2 linked regions of the Latilactobacillus sakei subsp. sakei DSM 20017 = JCM 1157 genome follow. The protein of the gene in region 1 binds, or shares a complex with, the protein of each later gene. Links are inferred from orthologs where the notes say so. Each region holds a gene or a part of one and is shown on either strand. Other genes may lie near its edges.

Evidence for each region.
Region 2: the proteins of smc (region 1) and LEUCM_RS07050 are in contact, whole or in part, in a crystal structure (PDB 3ZGX), measured with the Bacillus subtilis proteins. The link is inferred for Latilactobacillus sakei subsp. sakei DSM 20017 = JCM 1157 from one-to-one orthologs.

Annotation. Positions count from the first base shown.
Region 1 is NZ_AP017929.1:1,718,138-1,729,265, forward strand. What follows is about bases 3,807-7,959. They hold smc (chromosome segregation protein SMC), read right to left. Parts: upstream 7,568-7,959; coding sequence 4,007-7,567; downstream 3,807-4,006. Other genes in these bases: ftsY (signal recognition particle-docking protein FtsY), read right to left, coding at 3,807-3,996; rnc (ribonuclease III), read right to left, coding at 7,603-7,959. Also shown: LEUCM_RS08630 (NAD(P)-dependent malic enzyme), read right to left, coding at 1-584; LEUCM_RS08635 (sugar-binding transcriptional regulator), read left to right, coding at 749-1,696; LEUCM_RS08640 (alpha/beta fold hydrolase), read right to left, coding at 1,748-2,527; more of ftsY, read right to left, coding at 2,524-3,806; more of rnc, read right to left, coding at 7,960-8,316; LEUCM_RS08660 (ABC transporter ATP-binding protein), read right to left, coding at 8,471-9,433; LEUCM_RS08665 (ABC transporter ATP-binding protein), read right to left, coding at 9,462-10,487; LEUCM_RS08670 (ABC transporter permease), read right to left, coding at 10,896-11,128. UniProt on the Bacillus subtilis protein: Required for chromosome condensation and partitioning.
Region 2 is NZ_AP017929.1:1,400,396-1,410,275, reverse strand. The notes cover bases 1-2,905. They hold LEUCM_RS07050 (segregation and condensation protein A), read right to left. Parts: upstream 1,879-2,905; coding sequence 1,123-1,878; downstream 1-1,122. Other genes in these bases: xerD (site-specific tyrosine recombinase XerD), read right to left, coding at 2,329-2,905; LEUCM_RS07045 (hypothetical protein), read right to left, coding at 1,887-2,255; scpB (SMC-Scp complex subunit ScpB), read right to left, coding at 516-1,139; LEUCM_RS07060 (pseudouridine synthase), read right to left, coding at 1-513. Also shown: more of xerD, read right to left, coding at 2,906-3,213; LEUCM_RS07035 (Fur family transcriptional regulator), read right to left, coding at 3,225-3,743; LEUCM_RS07030 (CvfB family protein), read right to left, coding at 3,797-4,708; LEUCM_RS07025 (DUF441 domain-containing protein), read right to left, coding at 4,729-5,190; pyk (pyruvate kinase), read right to left, coding at 5,359-7,119; pfkA (6-phosphofructokinase), read right to left, coding at 7,202-8,161; dnaE (DNA polymerase III subunit alpha), read right to left, coding at 8,294-9,880. UniProt on the Bacillus subtilis protein: Participates in chromosomal partition during cell division. May act via the formation of a condensin-like complex containing Smc and ScpB that pull DNA away from mid-cell into both cell halves.

The sequences.
Region 1 (11,128 bases):
CCTGAAGCGCCCGCACCATTAACAACGACCTTTAAATCAGTCAATGATTTGCCAACAACTTTAGCAGCGTTAATCAAGCCCGCTAAGACAACAATCGCTGTTCCCTCTTGATCATCATGATATACTGGAATATCGAGCACTTGATTCAATTGATCCTCAATTTCAAAACATCTAGGTGCCTTGATATCTTCCAAATGAATACCAGCGAAACTTTTACTGATATTCTTAATCGTTTGAACGAATTCTGGAACCGATGTTTGATCCAATGCAAGTGGAATCGCATCGACACCCGCTAATTCCTTATATAATAGTGCTTTTCCTTCAACGACTGGTAAGCCACCTTGGGGACCAATATCGCCCAACCCAAGCACTGCGGAACCATCTGTAATAATTGCAATTAACTTACCACTAACCGTATATTGGCGTGCGAGGGATGGATCTTGTTGAATTAATTTACTTAATCCGGCAACACCGGGTGTATATGCTTTACCTAAATCTGTTCTATTTTTCACAGGCAGTTCACCATAAATACTTAAAACGCCTGTATGCTTCTCGTGCAACGCTTTTATCTCATCAAGAGCCATTTGCATAACCTCCAATTTAAAATATTTTAAAAAAATAATATATTTTTAAAATATTTTAAATTAATAATACTTCTAATTCTTTATTTTGTAAATAGAAAGCGCTATATTTAATGTATAATATATTTTCATCTATTTTTTTAACAAACTAATTCAAGGAGATTACTATGGCCGAACAAACAAATACTGATTTATTGATCAATATTGCGCAAGATTTCTACATCAATCAATTAACAATTGCTGACATTTCAACTAAATATCAAGTTAGTCGTTACAAAATTTCAAAATATTTAGATGAAGCATTAACTAAAAACATTGTTTCAATTACAATTAGGTCACCTTTTGCTCGCAATCAGGAGCTTGAAAAACAACTTGGGGTTAGCTATCCCGGCCACCACTTTTACGTACTTGCTAACACTGAAAAAAATAGCAATGATGCCGACCGCTTTTACGCCTTCGCAGCCCAAAATGTCCAAAGTCTCATCGAACCTTTAAAAATTATTGGGCTAAGTTGGGGAGACACTGTTTATAACGTTATCGAACGGTTTAAACCAACAACCAAGGAACAACTTATTTTCACGCAATTCATGGGTGAAAACGGTAAATACAACTCACTTGCCGGCTCAATGCGGATGGTTCAAAAAGCGGCCAATAAATATAATAGTCAATACTCAACATTAAACGCCCCCCTCTACATTCTTAATGATCAAGTTCGCCAATTACTAGCACTTGAACCTGCAATCCAGCCAACCTTAACAACAGCACATCAAATGGATCTCATTCTAACTACTTTAGGAACAATGGAGTCCTTAGAATCGATTCCTAGTTGGCATGATAGTCTAGCCGCTTTATTCCCTAATATCAAGGCAAAACAGGTTGTTGGGTTACTTTATGGCCGACCATTCGATCAAGATGGCCACCTCTTAATCGATTCTAGCGCTGATAAAACCTTTGGCATTTCAATCGACGATATTCTCAAAGTCCCTATCCGAGTTGCCGTTGTTAATAATAAATTCAAGAGTTACGCTGTTGCTGCCGCATTACGAGGCAATTTTTTAACAGACGTTATTCTTGATGAACCCACAGCAACTAAGATTTTAGCGTCAAACGTTTAATGATAACCAAAAAGGCATCAAGACAAGTTAATCCTTGTCCTGATGCCTTTTTTAAGCTTCAATAAACGTTAATAGTACCTGATTAAACAAGCCAGATTGTTCAGCCATCACAATATGTCCGGCTTCTTCGATTATCTCAAAGTGACCATCGGCACCCATTTGAGCCACTGCTTCGGCAAATTCTGGATTAAAATAAGGGCTTTTCTTACCTGCGATTACCAAATATGGCCGCGTACTCTGTCGAATGACATCCCGCCAATCCTGAAATGCATGATCCACCAATAACGGTAAATCAAGTTCTCTATCAAATGGTTGTTGCTGTTTAATTGCAGTTACCAATTCGTTAGTCGCTGTATCAATCTTCCGATAGGTTGCACGACCAAAGTCTAATCTGAGTTGTATTGGAAAATTGGTCCAATCTAAGTCCTTAAAACCATAATGCCAAGTTTCATCAGCAATCATCTTAGGTGACTGGTCGACAACAACCACTTTAGCCAATTGTTGATCAGAATAAAGTGACATATAAGCCCAGATACAAGCGGCACCCATTGAATTACCAACTAAGATTGGTTTGACTAATCCAAGTGATGCAATTAATTCCGCAATATCTTTTGCCATTCGTGACATTCTTAATCCTTTTACCGTATGCTGCGCTAAGCCTTGATTACGGACGTCTAGCTGAATAACTCGAAATTGACGAGCCTCAAAGAAAATTGCTTGCGCATGCCAAATTTCTTTGGAAGCGCCAAAGCCGGCTAGAAAAACGATTGGTTGCCCTACACCAACATCTGAATAATCAAGTGACACTTTATCAGAAGTTATAAATTTCATTTAATCGCCTGACTAACATCCGTATCAATCTCACTTTGTGGGCCATCCCCGACAATAATGTCTTTGAATAAACCGTAAACAAAGCGGTTAGGATCGAATAATTGTAAGTCATTCATTTGTTCACCTAGACCAACCATCTTAACTGGCAAGTGTAGCTCTGTCCGAACAGCAAGGACAATCCCACCTTTAGCAGAGCCGTCCAGTTTTGTTAACACAATTCCGGTGACGTCAGTGGTTGATTTAAATTGTTTAGCTTGAACCAAGGCGTTTTGCCCAGTCGTTGCGTCTAATACTAACAAGACCTCTTGAGGGGCGCTTGGGATTTCACGCGTAATCACGCGTTTCACCTTTTCAAGTTCCTTCATCAAGTTGACGTTATTTTGCAAACGACCAGCCGTATCAACTAATAAGACGTCAAAGTTTTCTTCTTTAGCCCGCTTAACGGCATCAAAAGCAACGGCGGCTGGATCACTGCCTGCTTTATTAGCGACCACTGGTACTGAAACGCGGCGGCCCCATTCTTGCAACTGTTCGATTGCACCCGCTCTAAACGTATCACCAGCGGCAAGTAAGACCTTCTTACCGGCTTTTTCCAGTTGGTGAGCAAACTTCCCGATTGAAGTTGTCTTGCCGGCACCGTTAACGCCGACGAAAAGAAAGACTGTCAATTCACCTTCTGGGGCGAAATGTAATTCATTATCTTCTTGTTGTCCTTCTTGACCGTATAAATCGACTAATTTTTCAACAATCGCTTGTGAAACGGCTTCTGGTTTCTTAACGTTGCGTAACTTCACTTCTTCACGTAATTCGTCTGCAATTTTCATTGCTGTTTCATAACCAACATCGGCTTCGATTAACATTTCTTCAACGTCGTCAAAGAAAGATTCATCGACACTTCTGAAGTTAGCGAACAAGGCGTTCAACCGTTGTCCAAAAGTCTTCCGTGATTTTTCTAAACCTTGATCATATTTTTCAGTTTGAGCTGCTTGAACCGGTTCGGCTTCCGCATCGTCTGCCACCGTTGCTTCTTCTGAAACTGCTGGTTCATCAGTAACAATAACTGCCTCTTCAGGCGCTGCTGTTGCTTCAGGTTCAGCAACTTCCGGTTCTGGTTCAACTGGTGTTGGTGTTTCTGCGACCACTGGTTCAGTTGGTTCTTCGACTGGTGTTTCTGGTGTTTCTGGTGTTTCTGGTGTTTCTGGTGTTTCTGGTGTTTCTGGTGTTTCTGGTGTTTCTGGTGTTTCTGGTGTTTCTGGTGTTTCTGGTGTTTCTGGTGTTTCTGGTGTTTCTGGTGTTTCTGGTGTTTCTCCAGAATCGGTCTCGCCGGTTGAATCGTCAAGCTTTTCTGTCGATTTTTCAGCTGGATCGTCAGCTTCCTTTTCAGCAGTCGTTGCTTGTTCGTCGACGTTTTCCGGTTCTTTTTCTGGTTCTAACGTGAATGCTTTTTTAATGCGATCAAATAATCCCATGTCTTACCTCCTAGGCGGTTTCGTGTTCTTCTAACGAGACGGATACGATCTTCGAGATGCCTGATTCTGCCATTGTTACCCCGTATAACCGGTTGGCTTGGGTCATGGTGCCCTTGCGATGCGTAATAACGATAAATTGCGTCTCACTCTCATAGCGTTTCATAAAACGACCGAAGCGATCGACATTGGCTTCATCCAATGACGCTTCCACTTCGTCCAAAATACAAAACGGTACGGGCCGCACTTTTAAAATGGCAAATAACAACGTAATCGCCGTTAATGCGCGCTCGCCACCTGATAACAGGCTAAGGCGTTGTAGTTTTTTGCCAGGTGGTTGTGCAATGATATCAATCCCACTGGTTAATAAAGCAGATGGATCCGTCAAGGTTAATGACGCGTGCCCACCGCCAAACATCATTGGGAAGATTTCTTCAAAGGCCGCTGCGGTTTGGTCAAACGTTTGCTTGAAGCGTTTTTCAACTTCTGCATCCATTTCAGCCATCGACGCTAATAATTGTGACTTGGCGTCCAATAAATCGGCATCTTGTTGCATTAAGAAATCGTAACGTTCCTTAACCCGTTGATAATCCTCAATAGCCGCTAAATTGACAGTCCCTAAATCAGCTAAGCCTAATTTCAAAAGTTTGAGTTTTGACTTCAATTGGTCATTCGTTAAATCGGAAGCTTGTAAAGCCGATTTAGCCGCTTCATAACTCAACTGATAATCTTCGCGCAATGTCGTTAAGCGTTGGTCAATATTAATCTTAACACGGTTTAAAGCAACCGCGTTTTGTTCTTGCTCAGCTAAAGAATTCCGTTGCAATTGGTAGACACGCGTTGCGTTAGCTTGTAACGTTTGTTGCGTGGCCTTCAGCGTTTCTCGCGCCGTCCGTTTTGTTGCCAATTCGGCAGTAAGTTTTTGGATTAGTGCTTTAGTGGTCTTCAGTTGCGTCCGCCGTTCTTTTTGCGTCATCGCATCTTCAGAATCAGCTTGTTGCAATGCTGCGAGCGCTTGTTGGCTCGTTTCGAGTTGTTGCGTTAAATCGTTAGCCAATTGCGTGGCATCAGTAAGTTTTTCTTGTACATTTTTTTGTTCGGACTGCGCAACTGCCAACTTCGTTTCCAAAGCGGTTTGTTGTTGGCGAATCTGTTCTTGGCTTTGATCAAAATGTTGTAGTTGTTCATTGGCCGCATCCAGGTCCGCTTTTAACTGCGTGAGTTGTGCTTCAATTTCGGTAGCTGCTGCCTGTAATTCGCCTTGGCGTTTCAAGTCCGCATCGTAACTTTGTTGTTGTTGTTGAACTTGATAATCAGCCGCTTGTTGTTGGCGTTCGAATTGCGTAAGACGTTCGTTTAATAACGTCAACTCATTTTTTTGTGTTTGGTAATGCGTCTTAGCTGTTTCAAAGGCACCTTGTTGTTGTTCAAGTTGCGCCTGTTGCTCTGCCAAATCTTGGTGTAAAGCTTGTACCTTGGTTTGCTTTTGATCCAAGGCCAATTGCATTTTACTAATTTGTTGTTCCAAATCTGTTAATGTTTGCTTCCGTGCCAATAAACCACCATTATTTTGGCGATTATTATGGCCCCCAGTCATTGAACCCCCTGGACTTAAAATATCACCTGCTAAAGTGACAATTCGGTACCGATGTCCTGTCAGACGGCCAATCTTAATTGCTTCTGTCAATTCAGTGGCGATAATTAAATTCCCCATCAAATGCATCATGACCGGGTTAACAGCATCGTCGAACTGAATTAAATCGCTCGCAATACCAATAAAACCGGGTTCTGTTTGTAGTTGGTTCACCAAACTGCTTGGTAAAGTCCGCGGTTTCACGACATTATTTGGTAAAAAGGTGGCTCGACCCAGTCGATTACGTTTCAAATAATCGATTGCTTGTTGCGCCGTCTTTTCATCTGTCGTAACAATTTGTTGCAATTGTGCCCCTAATGCTAATTCAATCGCTTGTTGATAGTCATTAGGCACTGTCATTAATTCAGCAACCGCACCCAGTAAACCAGGTAATTGTTGTTTTTGCTTCAAGACCGCTTTGACACCTTGATAAAAGCCGGCGTAATCATCGTTTAATTCAGCTAAACTGGCTTGTTTGGCTTTTGCCTTTTGTAAAATACCAGAAGCTTGGAACCAATTATTTTGTTCCGTTTGATATTGCTTTTGTGTCGCACTGATTTGTTGTTGTAATTGACTTAGTTGCGTTTCTAAAGCCGCGTAGTCTGTTGCTAATTGGGCAACTTGTGCTTCTTTGGCCACCTTGTCAGCTTGCATCTGTGTCAATTGCGCACTGGTTTCATTGATTGAGCTATCTTGGCGCGTTAATTGTGTCTTCGTTTGTAGCAAGGCTTTTTCTAGATATTGTTGTTCGTTGCGATTGGTTGTTTGGGCTTGCATTTGATCGATGTAGTCTTGGCGGATCTGTTCAATCTTCGCCTTTAATTCGGCCTCACTACCTGATGCTTGTCGTTTCAAGGTTGCTAACTCATTTTTCAAGTCAGTTAATGTCGCAACTTTTTCTGTGTATGTTGCCTTGAGTGCTATTTGTTGCTGCTTAGCCGTTGTTGACTGCGTTTCTAATTGGGCGATTCGATCGACCAAGTTTTGACGATTAGCATCAGTATAGCTAGCCCGTTCCTTAGAAACATTTTCTTGACCCTGTAAATTTTCAGCCAAGCGACTCTTAACCAACAAGGTTTCATTGGCCGTTTCAATTTCTTGATCCAACGTTGCGACTTCCTGTTGGTTATCGGCCAACGCCTTATTGGTTTCTTGAATCTCACTTTCAATCTCGCCTAGTGCCTTAGCGAGTGTCTTGGCTTGCGCTTGGTATTGCGTTTGATCCGCTGCTAATTGATCAATTTCAACGACTAACAATTGTTGATGTAAGGCGTTAAATTGCGCTTTTTGTTCCAAATAATCTTGCGCGATACTGCTTTGTTCTTTGAGCGGTTCAACTTGTCCCTTTAATTCGTAAACAATATCGGCGATCCGACTTAAATTTTCATCGGTTTGATCTAATTCCGATTGAGCCTTTTTCTTTTGTTGCTTATATTTTAAAACACCGGCAGCTTCTTCAATGATATTGCGCCGATCCTCAGGTTTACTGTTAAATATAGCTTCAACCCGACCTTGCGAAATAATTGAAAAAGATTCTCGCCCTAAGCCAGAATCCATAAATAAGTTGACGATATCCTTTAATCGACAACTTTTTTGATTTAAATAAAACTCACTATCACCGTTACGAAATAGGCGACGGGTTAACGTCACATTATCTAGTTCTTGATTTAAATAGTGGTCACTATTATCGAAATTCAACGTAACTTCGGCGCGGTTCATCTGAGGCCGTAAATCAGTACCGGCAAAAATAATATCGGGCATCTTCTCGCCACGCAAGCTCTTGGCCGATTGTTCGCCCATCGCCCAACGAATTGCTTCTGTGATATTACTCTTACCGCTCCCGTTCGGGCCGACAATGCCGGTTAAGCCGTCTGAAAAATTAATTTCTGTCTTATCAGCAAATGATTTAAAGCCTGATAAGACTAATGATTTTAACTGCATGCACTAAACTCCCTACACTAACTTAATAATCGCAATTATGCTTTAAGTTGTTCTAACGCTTTTTTAGCTGCTGCTTGTTCGGCAGCTTTCTTATTGCGACCCACACCAGAGCCTAATACCCGATCGCCAACTAACACATCCACTTCAAATTGACGGTCATGTGAAGGGCCAACTTCCGCTAACAATTGATAGTCGATTTCGATTTCGATTTCGCCATCTTGTTGTAAGAACTCTTGTAAGTTTGTTTTGTAATCTGTTTGATCTGAGAATTCACCGGCTTCAATCTTGGGAAAAATAACTTGTGAAACAAAATCAACGACGGCGCCGCGACCTTGGTCTAAGAACAAAGCACCATTGAAGGCTTCAAATAAATCTTCCAAAAGTGTCGCCCGGGCGCGGGCCCCATTTTTCTCTTCACCTTTCCCTAAGCGAATGTAACGGTCAAAATGAGCTTCTTTTGAAAAACTACTGAAACTCTTCGTGCAGACAATTGCTGCTCGTAAACGTGTTAACTTACCTTCTGGCCAGTCAGGATACTTTTTGTAGAGGTATTCTGAGACCGTAATTTCCATAACGGCATCGCCAAGAAATTCCAATCGTTCATTGTCCCGCAAGCCTAACTCGCGATGTTCATTAACGTAAGACGAATGTGTGAACGCTTCGTCCAAAAGTGCTAAATTATTAAATTCAATACCATAACGGGCGCGAAGCTCGCTGACTAGTGCTGCATCCAAAATTAAATACCCCATTTCAACTGATTAATCTTTCACTATTATACCGTTTATACGGCTAAAAAAACAGCGCCGAACGCCGGTATTCCGAATTAAAGGCGCATAAAAAACGTCTGTTCTGAAATATTTATTTTAACACGCAAACAAATATTTCAAAATAGACGTTTCTCATTTAATTAGCTTGTTGCACAAGTGTCGCTAAAGCTGATTGGTAAGACGCAACTTCCGCTTCAGTCGCATAAACATAGTGTTCAGGCGCGACTTCTCGTAATTGGCGATCACCATCGTCACTTTCAATTGAACTATCGTAAGGCATCCGGCGACGTTGGCGCTCAATCTTAGGATCAGGCAACGGCACAGCCGATAATAAGCTTTGCGTATACGGATGGAGTGGGCGATCGTAAATATCGTCCGCTGATGCCAATTCCATAATCTTACCGTTATGCATAACGGCGATGCGATCACTAATGTATTTCACCATCGATAAATCATGGGCGATAAAGAGATACGTGAGGTTTTGTTGTTCCTGAATCTCTTTCATCAGGTTGACAACTTGCGCCTGAATCGACACATCCAAAGCTGAGATTGGTTCATCCGCAATGATAAATTTGGGTTTAACGGCTAAAGCACGGGCAATTCCAATCCGTTGCCGTTGCCCACCAGAGAATTCATGCGGATAACGCGTTGCGTGATCCTTATTGAGTCCGACTAAATCGAGCAATTCATTGACGCGCGCATCACTTTCGGCTTCATTTTTGACCAAATGATGAATGTGCAATCCTTCAGCAATGATATCTTTGACCTTCATCCGCGGATTAAGTGACGCGTATGGATCTTGGAAAATCATTTGAATTTCTTTGCGGAATTCCTTCATCTGGCGACTGTGTTCCTTGATTTTACTGATATCTTGCCCATCAAAATTAATTTCACCACTAGTTGGGCTGTAAAGCCGGATAATACTGCGACCAGTCGTACTTTTACCCGAACCAGACTCGCCAACTAACCCGAATGTTTCACCTTCGTAAATCTCAAAGGAAATATCATCGATGGCCTTCACTTCGGATTTTTTGCCCGGGTTAAAGTATTGTTTTAAATGTTTGACTTCAACTAAGACTTTACGTTGCTGTTTATCCATCTGACAGGCCTACTTTCTTATTTATAATTTAAAGAACGTTATGTTTTTTCATCAAAGCTTGGATTGCTGCTGGCGGTTCAACCGCTGGTGCATCTGGATGCAATAACCAGGTTGCCGCAAAATGCGTTTTGGAAACTTCAAAGAATGGTGGTTCTTCTTCCACATCGATTTGCAGTGCGTACGGATTCCGAGGTGCAAAAGCATCCCCTTTAGGTGGGTCCAACAAATCTGGCGGTGTCCCCGGAATCGCCTCTAACTTGCCCGCCGTTTCGAGTGTGGGCATCGAATTTAATAAGCCCCAAGTATACGGATGTTTGGGTTCATAAAAGACTTCGTCCACCAAACCGTATTCGATAATCTTGCCGGCATACATCACCGCTACCCGATCCGCAATCCCGGCCACAACGCCCAAATCATGGGTGATAAAGATGATTGACGTTTCGATTTTACGTTGTAGTTCTTTCATCAAGTCGATAATTTGCGCTTGCACTGTTACATCCAAGGCAGTTGTGGGTTCATCCGCAATCAAGATTTGCGGATAATCAACAATCGCAATCGCAATCACAATCCGTTGCCGCTGCCCACCAGAAAATTGGTGCGGATAATCTTTCATCCGTTCTTTGGCGTTCGGAATGCCGACTAATTCTAACACGGTTTGGGCCCGCTTCATCGCATCTTCTTTGTTCATCGTTTTGTGAACCAACAATGGTTCCGCCACTTGCTTGCCGATTGTCATGGTTGGATCAAGCGAGGTCATCGGATCTTGGAAGATCATCGAGATATCACTCCCACGAATCGCATCCATTTCACGTTCTGGTTTTTTCAATAAATCATCACCATGATACATGACGGTCCCGGCTTTAACGTGGGCGTTACTGGCCAGCAACCCCATAACGCTGCGCACGGTTACCGATTTACCTGATCCAGATTCGCCAACAATCGCTAGCGTTTCCCCTTTTTTAAGGTTAAAACTAACATCCCGAATTGCGTGGACGTCACCTGCATAGGTCTTAAAATCAATACTTAAATGATTAACTTCTAAAATATTTGCCATTTGACGACCTCCAACTATGAGACCGCGAACGGTCTTTTTTCGTAATTTGAAACGTGCTTATTGAAACTGACTTCTGCGCTTAACGACCTATTGCAAACAATCGGCTATACCGATTATTCACAACACTAAGTTAATGCTCAAAGTCAAACCGTTCCAAACACACTCTTTTTGAAACGTGCTTTCATTAACAGCTTTCTGCGCTTTGCTACGAATTGTAAACAATCGACTGCGTCGCTCCATTCACAACTCTATGCAAATGCTCAAAAGCTATCGTTAACGACACACTCTTTTTGAAACGTGCTCTCAAAAGCATATTCCTGCGGTTAGCGACATAAGTCAAACGATTGCTTGCAGCAATCATTCGTCTTGCTATGCTGATCCTCAGAATATAATCGCTTTTGACACACTTTATGATTTTGGATCAAATGCGTCTCTTAGGCCATCTGCTAGTAAGTTGACGGCAATCATGATGACACATAAGACTGCTGCTGGGTACCACATTTGATAGGGTAAGAACCGGAAGGCTTTTTGCCCATCAGATAATAAAGTCCCTAGCGATGCATTAGGTGCGGGAATCCCAATCCCAATAAAACTTAAGAATGCTTCGAAGAAGATCGCACTCGGAATGGTAAACATCGTTT
Region 2 (9,880 bases), 310 kb from region 1 along the record:
ATCCGTTGAAATGATTTTCACTTTAGCAGGGGCCGTCTTACGTTTTTCAAGCATGATTCCCTTCCGTAATTGACGGAGCATTTCTGCAGTTGGTAAACCTGATACTTTCGCAACATAGGTTTTATCAACCTTGTATTTTGGATGCATCATCATGTTGGCAAAGTCGCCGTCATTGGTTAATAGTAATAAACCTGATGTATCGTAATCAAGACGTCCAATTGGGTAAACACGTTCTTGAATATCTTCAAGGTATTCTGTTACCACGCGGCGCTTTTTATCATCCGTGACAGCTGAAATCACTTGGCGCGGTTTATAAAGGGCATAATAAACCTTTTTTTCACGCGTTAATGGCACACCATCCACTTCGATATGAGCAGAAGTACTATCAACCTTAATCCCCATTTCCTTAACCACTTTACCGTTTAAAGTAACGTGACCAGTCGCAATTAGCGTTTCAGCCTTCCGTCGTGAGGCAACGCCCGCATTTGCGATGACTTTTTGTAGTCGTTCCATAGTTATTGTTCTCCTTTAGGGGCCGTCTCTGGTCCCGTTTCATTTAATGTCTGTTCAAACTGACGATAATATAAATCAGCGGAATCATTATCCGATTCTGTCGTATCGTCCGTTAATGTCATTTGTTCTAGTTCTGGTAATTCTTTTAACGAGCCTAAGCCAAAGTAATCTAAGAAATAATCGCTCGTCCCATATAAAATCGGCCGACCAGGTGCATCTTTACGCCCTTTTTCAACGATTAATTGTCTGGCAAGTAGCGTTTGAATTGCCCCACTACTTTGCACACCGCGCACTTCGTCAATTTCAATTCGCGTTAGTGGTTGCCGATAAACGATGATCGCCAATACTTCAAGTGCCGCTTGGCTAATACTCGTCGAAACAGGACCATCAAAATAGGCCTTCAATAAGCCCGCATAAGCCTTCTTAGTCACTAACTTATAACAATCAGCCGCTTGAATCAAACTAAGGCCAGATTGCTCATCCGCCTGATAACGTTCAGCTAATTTCGTTAGTAACTGTCGTACTGCAGCCTCATCTAACATAATAAGTCGTGCGATGTGTTGCAGTGTAATGCCTTCATCGCCGGCGACATAGAGTAAACTTTCAATTTCAGCGAGATGGTTCATCTGCAATACCTTCTTTCAATGTCACTAATATCTGTTCATCATAATCTGCTTGATCACAATTAATTAGCCGTTCTTTCATCAATTCTAAGACGGCTAAAAACGTTGTGACGATTTCTTCGCGATCAAAACGGTTGATAACTAACTGTTCAAAAGTTGTTGTTGCTCGCGTCTTTAAGCGATCGATAATCCAATCCATCTTTTCAGCAATCGTAATTTCATCATTTTGAACTGTCTTAAAATCAGGTTGCTGAACAGTCGCCTCAACCAACATTTTAGACACAGCAGCCGCTAGATCACGGGGCTTAATTACGCCACGCGCCAGTGGGACCACTTTTTCGGCAGGATTAGCACTTGCCGGTTTCGCAAATAACAATTGTCTTTCAGATTCTCGTTCTTGTAAGACCGTCGCGATTTTTTGAAAAGCTTGGTATGCCAACAATTGGTCTACCAATTCCTGACGAGGATCGACATAATCTTCCTCTAAGGCTTCAGCCATTGCCGGTGGCGCTGGTAAGAGTAGCTTACTCTTGATTTTCATCAAGGTCGCTGCCATTACTAAATAATCACCCGCAACATCTAACTTCAGTTCTTGCATCTGGTGCAAGTAGTCTAGATATTGCGTGGTGATTTCAGCAATTGGAATATCATAAATATCAATTTTAGTCTGATTAATCAAATGTAATAATAAGTCTAATGGTCCTTCAAAATCCGTCAAAATTAACGTTAATTGTTCAGTCATGCGTTACATTAATCCATTTCTTTAGTCTGCTGTTGCTCCCATTTAGCAATTAAAGGCGCCGTATCCAATGATCCCATGACACGGTTATCAGGATAAAGTGCTGCCAGTTCATTCAAGATCCGGAATAGATTAGTATCAGTTCTTTCAGCGGGACTTAGCGACATATGACGCACCAAAATAAAATCAGTGCCAATCTCAACTCCTACGATGCCGGAGAAGTCGCCTTCATCATTTTGCCAAAGGTATAAGACATGTTGGTCATCTTGATTGTAAAAAGCAAGTTCTGACTGTACATGACTTACTTCTTTTAAATCTGGAATAAACGATAAAAAGCCCATCGCAATTTTTTCATAATCATTCTTGTACTTAAATAACATGTTGACCTCCAATGATCAAACAAAGTTCTGTTAGCAATACTCTACCATAAATTAGAAAACACGACAAATCAGCTTAGTCACGCGGATGGCTTCTTTGATAAACTTCCGTGAGATGTTTCTTACTGATATGCGTATAAATCTGGGTAGTTGAAATATCGGAATGGCCCAATAATTCCTGGACAATCCGTAAATCAGCACCATTTTCAAGCAGAACGGTCGCAAAAGAATGCCGCAGTGTATGCGGTGTCACATCTTTATCAATTCCTGCGGCTTGGACAATGACTTTTAAATTTTTCCAAATGCCTTGTCTTGTTAACCCGTTCCCGTGAAAATTAACGAACAAATAAGGTGAATCCTTGCCCTTGGTTAGCCGGTTACGGCTGCGTTCTAGATATTGATTAATCCAGTCCACCGCAACATCGCCAATTGGAATAATTCGTTCCTTATCCCCTTTACCTAGGGTCTGAATCAACCCCAGAGATAAATGTAAATCCGTCAATTTCAGATGAACCAGTTCACTAACCCGCAAACCAGTCGCATACAAGACTTCAAGAATTGCCCGGTCGCGCAGACCTAATGGTGTACTCGTGTCCGGGGTCTTTAACAAGCGTTCGATCTCTTCTGATGACAAAACAGCCGGTAAGTGGCGACCTTGCTTCGGTGAATCAATCTGTAGCATCGGATCTTTTTGAATACGTCCCTCACGCGCTAAATATTGATAGAATTTACGCAATGTCGAAATACTACGCGTGATACTGCTTTGCGCCTTTTTAGCCGTCGTTTGGGCCTGTAAGAAACCCAAAATAATAAATCGGTCTTCTGTAAAAGACGTCAATTTTTGTGACACTAAAAACTGCTGATACTGTTTCAAATCTTGCCGGTAACTCTGACGCGTATTTTCAGAAAGGCCGCGTTCAATCTTCAGATAATGTAAATAATCTTGAATTAAATCATCCAAACAAACCCCTCCTACAATTGGCTAATATCCACTTGCTTACTTGGATCTAGCTGATTGGCCGGTAAACCATTAGCCGAATTAACAGCTTGACAGTTTGCACAAATCCCTTGAAGGGTTAAGCGGTGATCTAAGACCGCAAATGAAAACCGCTCAGCAACCGTCTGTTCGACACTTACCAATAAGTCCTCGTGAATTTCTTCGATGGCCCCACATTGTAAGCATAACAAATGATGGTGGAAATGCTGACTCGCATTTTCTTCGCATAAATCATAATGCGTCACACCATCTTCCACAAAGCTAATCTTATTCAGAACGTGTAACTCAGTTAACATCTCTAACGTCCGGTAAACCGTCGCTAAGCCAATCTCTGGCACTTCGGCTTTAGTCTTGATAAAGATTTGCTCGGCACTTAAATGCGCCTGTGAGCATTCTAAAATGACCGCAACGGTTGCTTCTCGTTGGGCAGTCAATTTATAGCCCGCTTCTTGCAATTGTTTTCTGATTTGTTCTAACTGCTCAGCCTTACTCATCAATAGAGACTTCCTTTTTAAATAAATCACGACATTACTGTCGTCAATTCAAATTAATCTTGGTCTTGATCGTTATCAACAATTGGTTCAATATCTTTTTGGCCTTTAGCCGTTAAAATTGTTTCGCCTTCTTCTTGCACGATGAAACCATTCTTCATTAACCGGCCTAAAGCACGCTTGAAACTCCCTTTACTGATCCCAAAATAACTCTTAATTAATTCTGGATTACTGCGGTCAGTATATGGCATTGCGTAGCCTGGTTGACGTTTTAAGACGGCCATAATCATTTCGGCATCATCACCGATTTCTTCGTAGGCTCTTGGTTTCAAACTAACGTTTAAACTACCTTCTGGACGCACACCAATTACTCGGCCCTTAACCCGTTGGCCAAGACGTGGTTCTGCTTCACGTTCTGAAGGATGAATAAAGCCAATGTAGAAATCATCTGTTAATAAGAAAGTCCCTGCCATCTTCAAACGATAAACAGTTCCTTCAATATCTTGGTTCTTCATTTCTTGTTTAGCACCCTTAGAAATAGCTCTAAAGATATTTTCGTCGGCTAATTGGCCCCACATCCGACCTTTTTGATCAACTTCGATGGCAATCATCAAACGATCGCCAACCTTAGGCCATAATTTCATAATTGTTGGTAACACATCAAGTGAAACCACAATATCCTTATCAGGTAAGCCGATATTAACGAAAACGCCAAGATCACGACGTGTTTCAACAACTTCACCAAAAGCAAAGTGGCCGACACGTGATTTAGGAATAGCCGTTGATAAAACTAATTCCCGACTTGAATTTTCGTATGCAAAACCAGTGACTGTTGCCCCGATTGCTAATTCTTCTTCTAAATGGTCTTTCTTTAATTCAAACGTCACACCGTCTTTTTGGGCGAAGTACGCTTCTTCATTCTCATCTGTTACAAGTGCTGTAATCACTTGTCCGATTAATTCGTTCATAGTTAACCTCTTTATTCTTCTTAATGGATTGGTACTAAATTGAAAATTGTTAAAATGGTGTAGGTGATACCTGCAGCAATCACTGGTCCAGCCGCAATCCCCTTAAGGAAAACGACTCCCATAATTGTGCCAAATACAAGCGCCACTGTCATTTCGGGACTAGCGGCTAACAAGCCAACACCCTTTGCCGACAAAACAGCGACTAACACGCCACACCCAACGGCAATAAAACCTGCCGGTGTCTTAAAAGCACTGATTAATTCTTTAAAACCGATTTGACCAGTCGCAATTGGCACTAAGATGGCCACTGAAATGACCGTCACGCCCCAATTAATCCCTTTAGACTGGATAACCGGTAATACTTTTTCAGAAATCGGTAATGCCTTTAAGACTAAAACAACTGCGGTGGCAATGATTAAAGATTGATTTTTTGCTAATAAGGCAACGATTAAAATCGCTGCTAAAAATAACCAACTTTCCATGTGAACCTCCAATAAAGTCTCCCTATCATTGTACCGATAATTAGGCGGCTTGTCAGTATTTTCATGAAAGTAATTTCAGAAAACAAAATTTTCAAAGTAAAAAGCGATTTGCGCATAAAAAAACACCCTCAAAATTTGAGGGTGTTTTCTTTCTTAATCAACGTTTGATTAAAGGGCGTTTGTTGCACCGCGGTAAACAATACCACGACGTGAATCAACAGTAACAACTTCGCCATCTTTGATAGCTTCTGTTGCGTCTTTAGCACCAACAACAACTGGGATACCCATAGCGATACCAACAACAGCAGCGTGTGATGTTAAACCACCGTTTTCAACAACGATAGCACTTGATTTTTCGATTGCTGGTAAGTAATCTTTGTCAGTTGCTTTAACAACTAAGATACCACCATCAACAGCTTTTTCAGCTGCTTCTTTAGCGTTTGAAGCAACAACAGCCTTGCCAACGATTGTTTCATCGCCAACACCTTGGCCTTGTGTTAATTTTGAACCAATTAATTGGATCTTCATAACGTTTGTTGTGCCACGTTCGCCAACAGGAACACCAGCAGTGATCAAGATTAGGTCGCCTTCTTTAGCAAAACCATGTTCTTGAGCTGTTTGTGTAGCTAAGTTGAACATATCATCTGTATTAGCAGGTTTCTTAGCGATAACTGGGTATACACCATAGTTAACTGTTAAACCACGACGTGTACGTTCGTCGAATGTAACGGCTAAGATGTCAGCTTGTGGACGGTATTTAGAAATCATACGTGCTGTAGAACCTGATTCTGTAGCAGCAACGATTGTCTTGATACCTAAGTTACGTGCAGTATGTGCAACAGCTTGGCCAATTGATTCTGTCAAGTTAGTCTTGCTGTATGCTTTCAATGCATATGCATCGCGGTCTGTTAATGATTTTTCTGTTCTTTCATCAATGCGGGCCATTGTTGCAACAGCTTCTACTGGGTAGTCACCGTTAGCACTTTCACCTGAAAGCATTGTTGCGTCAGTACCATCAATAACAGCGTTAGCAACGTCATTAACTTCAGCACGTGTAGGACGTGGGTTTTCTTGCATTGAGTCCAACATTTGTGTAGCTGTGATAACTGGTTTGCCAATAGCGTTACATTTCTTGATCAAGTTCTTTTGTACGAAAGGAACGTTTTCAAATGGAATTTCAACACCCATGTCACCACGAGCAATCATTAAACCGTCTGAAACTTTCATGATATCGTCAATGTTGTCGATACCTTCTTGTGATTCAATCTTAGGGAAGATTTGAACATGTTCCATGTGTTTTTCTTCTAATAATTCACGGATATCTAAAACGTCTTGAGGTTTACGAACAAAACTTGCAGCGATAAAGTTGATATCGTTATCTAAACCAAAACGGATGTCACTAGCATCTTTTTCTGTGATACCAGGTAAGTTGATTGAAACACCAGGTGCGTTAACACCTTTACGTGAGCCAACCATACCATCGTTTTGAACTTCAGTAACAAGTTCTTTGTTTGCTTCGTCTTTTTCAATAATCTTAAGATCCACTAAACCATCATCGATTAAAACGTGGCCACCAACGTGAGTATCGTCGTATAGACCTGGGTAAGTAACGGCAATTTTTTCAGGTGTTCCTTCAAGAGTATCGTCCATTGAAATACGTACCACTTCACCAGTGTGTAATTCAAATTTCTTACCTTGTTGAACAGTTGTCCGGATTTCAGCACCCTTAGTATCTAACATGATACCAACAGTTTTGCCTGTAGCTTTTTCAGCTTCGCGAACCATATTCATACGGCTTAAATGTTCTTCATGATCACCATGAGAGAAGTTAAAGCGGAATACGTTAGCACCTGCTTCAATTAATTTTGTGATGATTTCAACACTGTTACTTGCGGGTCCAAGTGTACTTACGATTTTGGTTTTCTTCATAAGTGGAATCTCTCCTTTTATGTCTGTTTTTTTAAAAGACTTTACAGTCATTTTAACGAATTTTGGGTAGAACTATAAAATACTAGTAAGCTAAATCTTCATTTAAATCATAAAGATCTAACATTGCGTGATGCTTGTGATTGAATAAGTCTAACATATCATGTGCGATAATTTCATTCTTTTCAATCCCAAGTGCAACCCCGCCTTTACCTTCAAGCAATAATTCAACTGCTTTTGAGCCTAAGCGGCTAGCTAATACACGATCACTAGCTGTTGGTGAACCACCACGAACAACGTGTCCTAAAACAGTTGAACGTAAGTGGAAATCGCCGTATTCAGAAAGTTTTTCTGAGAATTCATCGGCATGCATAACGCCTTCAGCCAAAACAATAATAGCATGTTTTTGGCCATGTTCGCGTGAAGCACGTAACTTTTCAGCAACGGCCTTAACGTCGAAATCACGTTCTGGAATAATAATATCTTGTGCGCCACCGGCTACACCAGCCCATAAAGCGATGTCGCCAGCGCCGCGGCCCATTACTTCCACAACGAAAGTTCTTTCATGACTTGCAGCCGTATCGCGAATACGGTCAATTGATTCAAGAACTGTGTTAACAGCTGTATCAAAGCCAATTGTTTGATCTGTAAATGGAATATCGTTATCAATTGTTCCTGGAAGACCAATTGCGTTATAACCATGTTCAGTCAAACGAAGAGCACCGTGATAAGAACCGTCACCACCGATAACAACTAAAGCTTCGATACCGAACTTGTTGAGTTGTTCAATACCCTTCAATTGTCCTTCGACTTGTGCAAATTCTGGATAACGTGCTGAGTATAAGAATGTACCACCACGTTGAATCTTGTCTCCAACCGTAATTGGATCCATCTTGAAGATATCACCAGCAACTAAGCCAGCGTAACCATAATTGATACCATAGACTTCAAGGCCTTCATGCATTGCTTTTCTTGCAACGGCACGGACGGCAGCGTTCATACCAGGTGCATCCCCACCACTTGTCAAAATACCTATGCGTTTCATCTTTTCACCCCAGGCAAATATTTTACTTAAAAAACCGATTTGGTCTTTCAAAGTCACTAATATATTATCACTTTTCTGAAAAGAAGTCTTGTCTTTTCAGAAGTTTTTAACAAACTTATTTTCAAAACTAAACTAACTAAAGCCCTTTAAAATAACGTTTGTAGGCCCCAGTAAGGTTGTAAGCGCCGTCGTTAATTTTTCATCGTTCGCAATCCAATAGCGTTCGTTCAAAAGAATTGACTTCTTCGTTGCTGAATTATAGAGAATTACCGGGATTGGCCCTCGACTTTTTTCGAGTAGTTGGTACATTTTTTGTTGCTGTTCACGCGTTAAATCCGCAGATAGTCGTAAATAAAGCGTGGCCTTAGGCAACCCTTTTTGCGCTTGTTCCGCTAACATAATCTGATTACCGATAAGTTGCAACTCTTGGCGTTGTTCCGTCTTTCCTGTGACTAAAATCACTTGTTCTTTGGCCAGCCAATCTGCTACTTGCCGATAAACCGATGCAAACAGCGTGACACTAATCTCGCCGGTGGCATCTTGTCCCGTCACAAAAGCCATTTGCTCGCCTTTTTTCGTTCGAATCACCTTAATTCGGCGGACAAATAAGACTAGTCGGACATTTTGATTGGGTGCTAAGTCACTAACTTCCGGCACGTGATAGTACCGACGGACACGTTCATACTTTTCTACCGGATGCCCTGAAAGATAAGCCCCCAGGTACTCCGCTTCTTTATCCAAGCGCTCCGTTAACGTCAAATTAGGCACCGTTTTTTCTTTGGGTGCTAGAATTTCGAATAACGACATATTATCGCCAGCTAACTTAACACTATCCAATAAATCATCGAGATTCATCAAAAGTGCGTTGCGGTTGGGATTAAATTGATCAAAGGCCCCACTGTAAATCAACGCCACTAGCGCCTCTTTTTTGAGATACTTCGCGGCTAGTCGTTGTAGAAACTGTAACACAGATTTGAACGGACCACCCGTTTGGCGCTCATCCAAAATTGCCGCTACAAAATCCCGTCGTAAACCCTTGATGCTGTATAATCCAAAAATAATCCCGGCATCTGTCACCTTAAAATAACGCTGACTGAGATTAATATCGGGTGGTAAGACTGATAGTTGCCGCTTCTTTGCTTCCGCTAAATACGTTTTAGTCTTTGTTCCTTGATTTAAAACGGCATTTAAAACCGCTGCGAAAAAGGCTTCTGGCTGGTGGACTTTTAAATAAGCCAACCAAAAGGCAATTTTACTGTAAGCGACCGCGTGCGATCGGTTAAAACCGTAATTGGCAAACTGTTCGATATAGTCGTAGACCGTTGTCGCGGCTTGTTCGGTATGCCCTAAAGCCAGTGCACCTTCGATAAACTTCGTTCGACTCGCATCAATCACCACTTTTTTCTTTTTACTCATTGCCCGCCGTAAGATATCGGCTTCCCCTAAGGTAAAACCGCCCATCTTAGAAGCCGCCTGCATGACTTGTTCTTGATACACCAAGATGCCATAAGTTGGTTGTAAAATTTCAGCCAACGAGTCATCCGGATAGGTCACCGGCACTTTGCCACTTTTACGATCGATAAATGTATCGATATTTTCCATTGGCCCCGGTCGATAAAGCGCATCGGTTGCGACAATATCTTCAAAAGAAGTCGGTTTCAAGCGCCGTAAAACATTTTTAATCCCTGTTGATTCGAACTGAAAGATGCCGTTTGTATC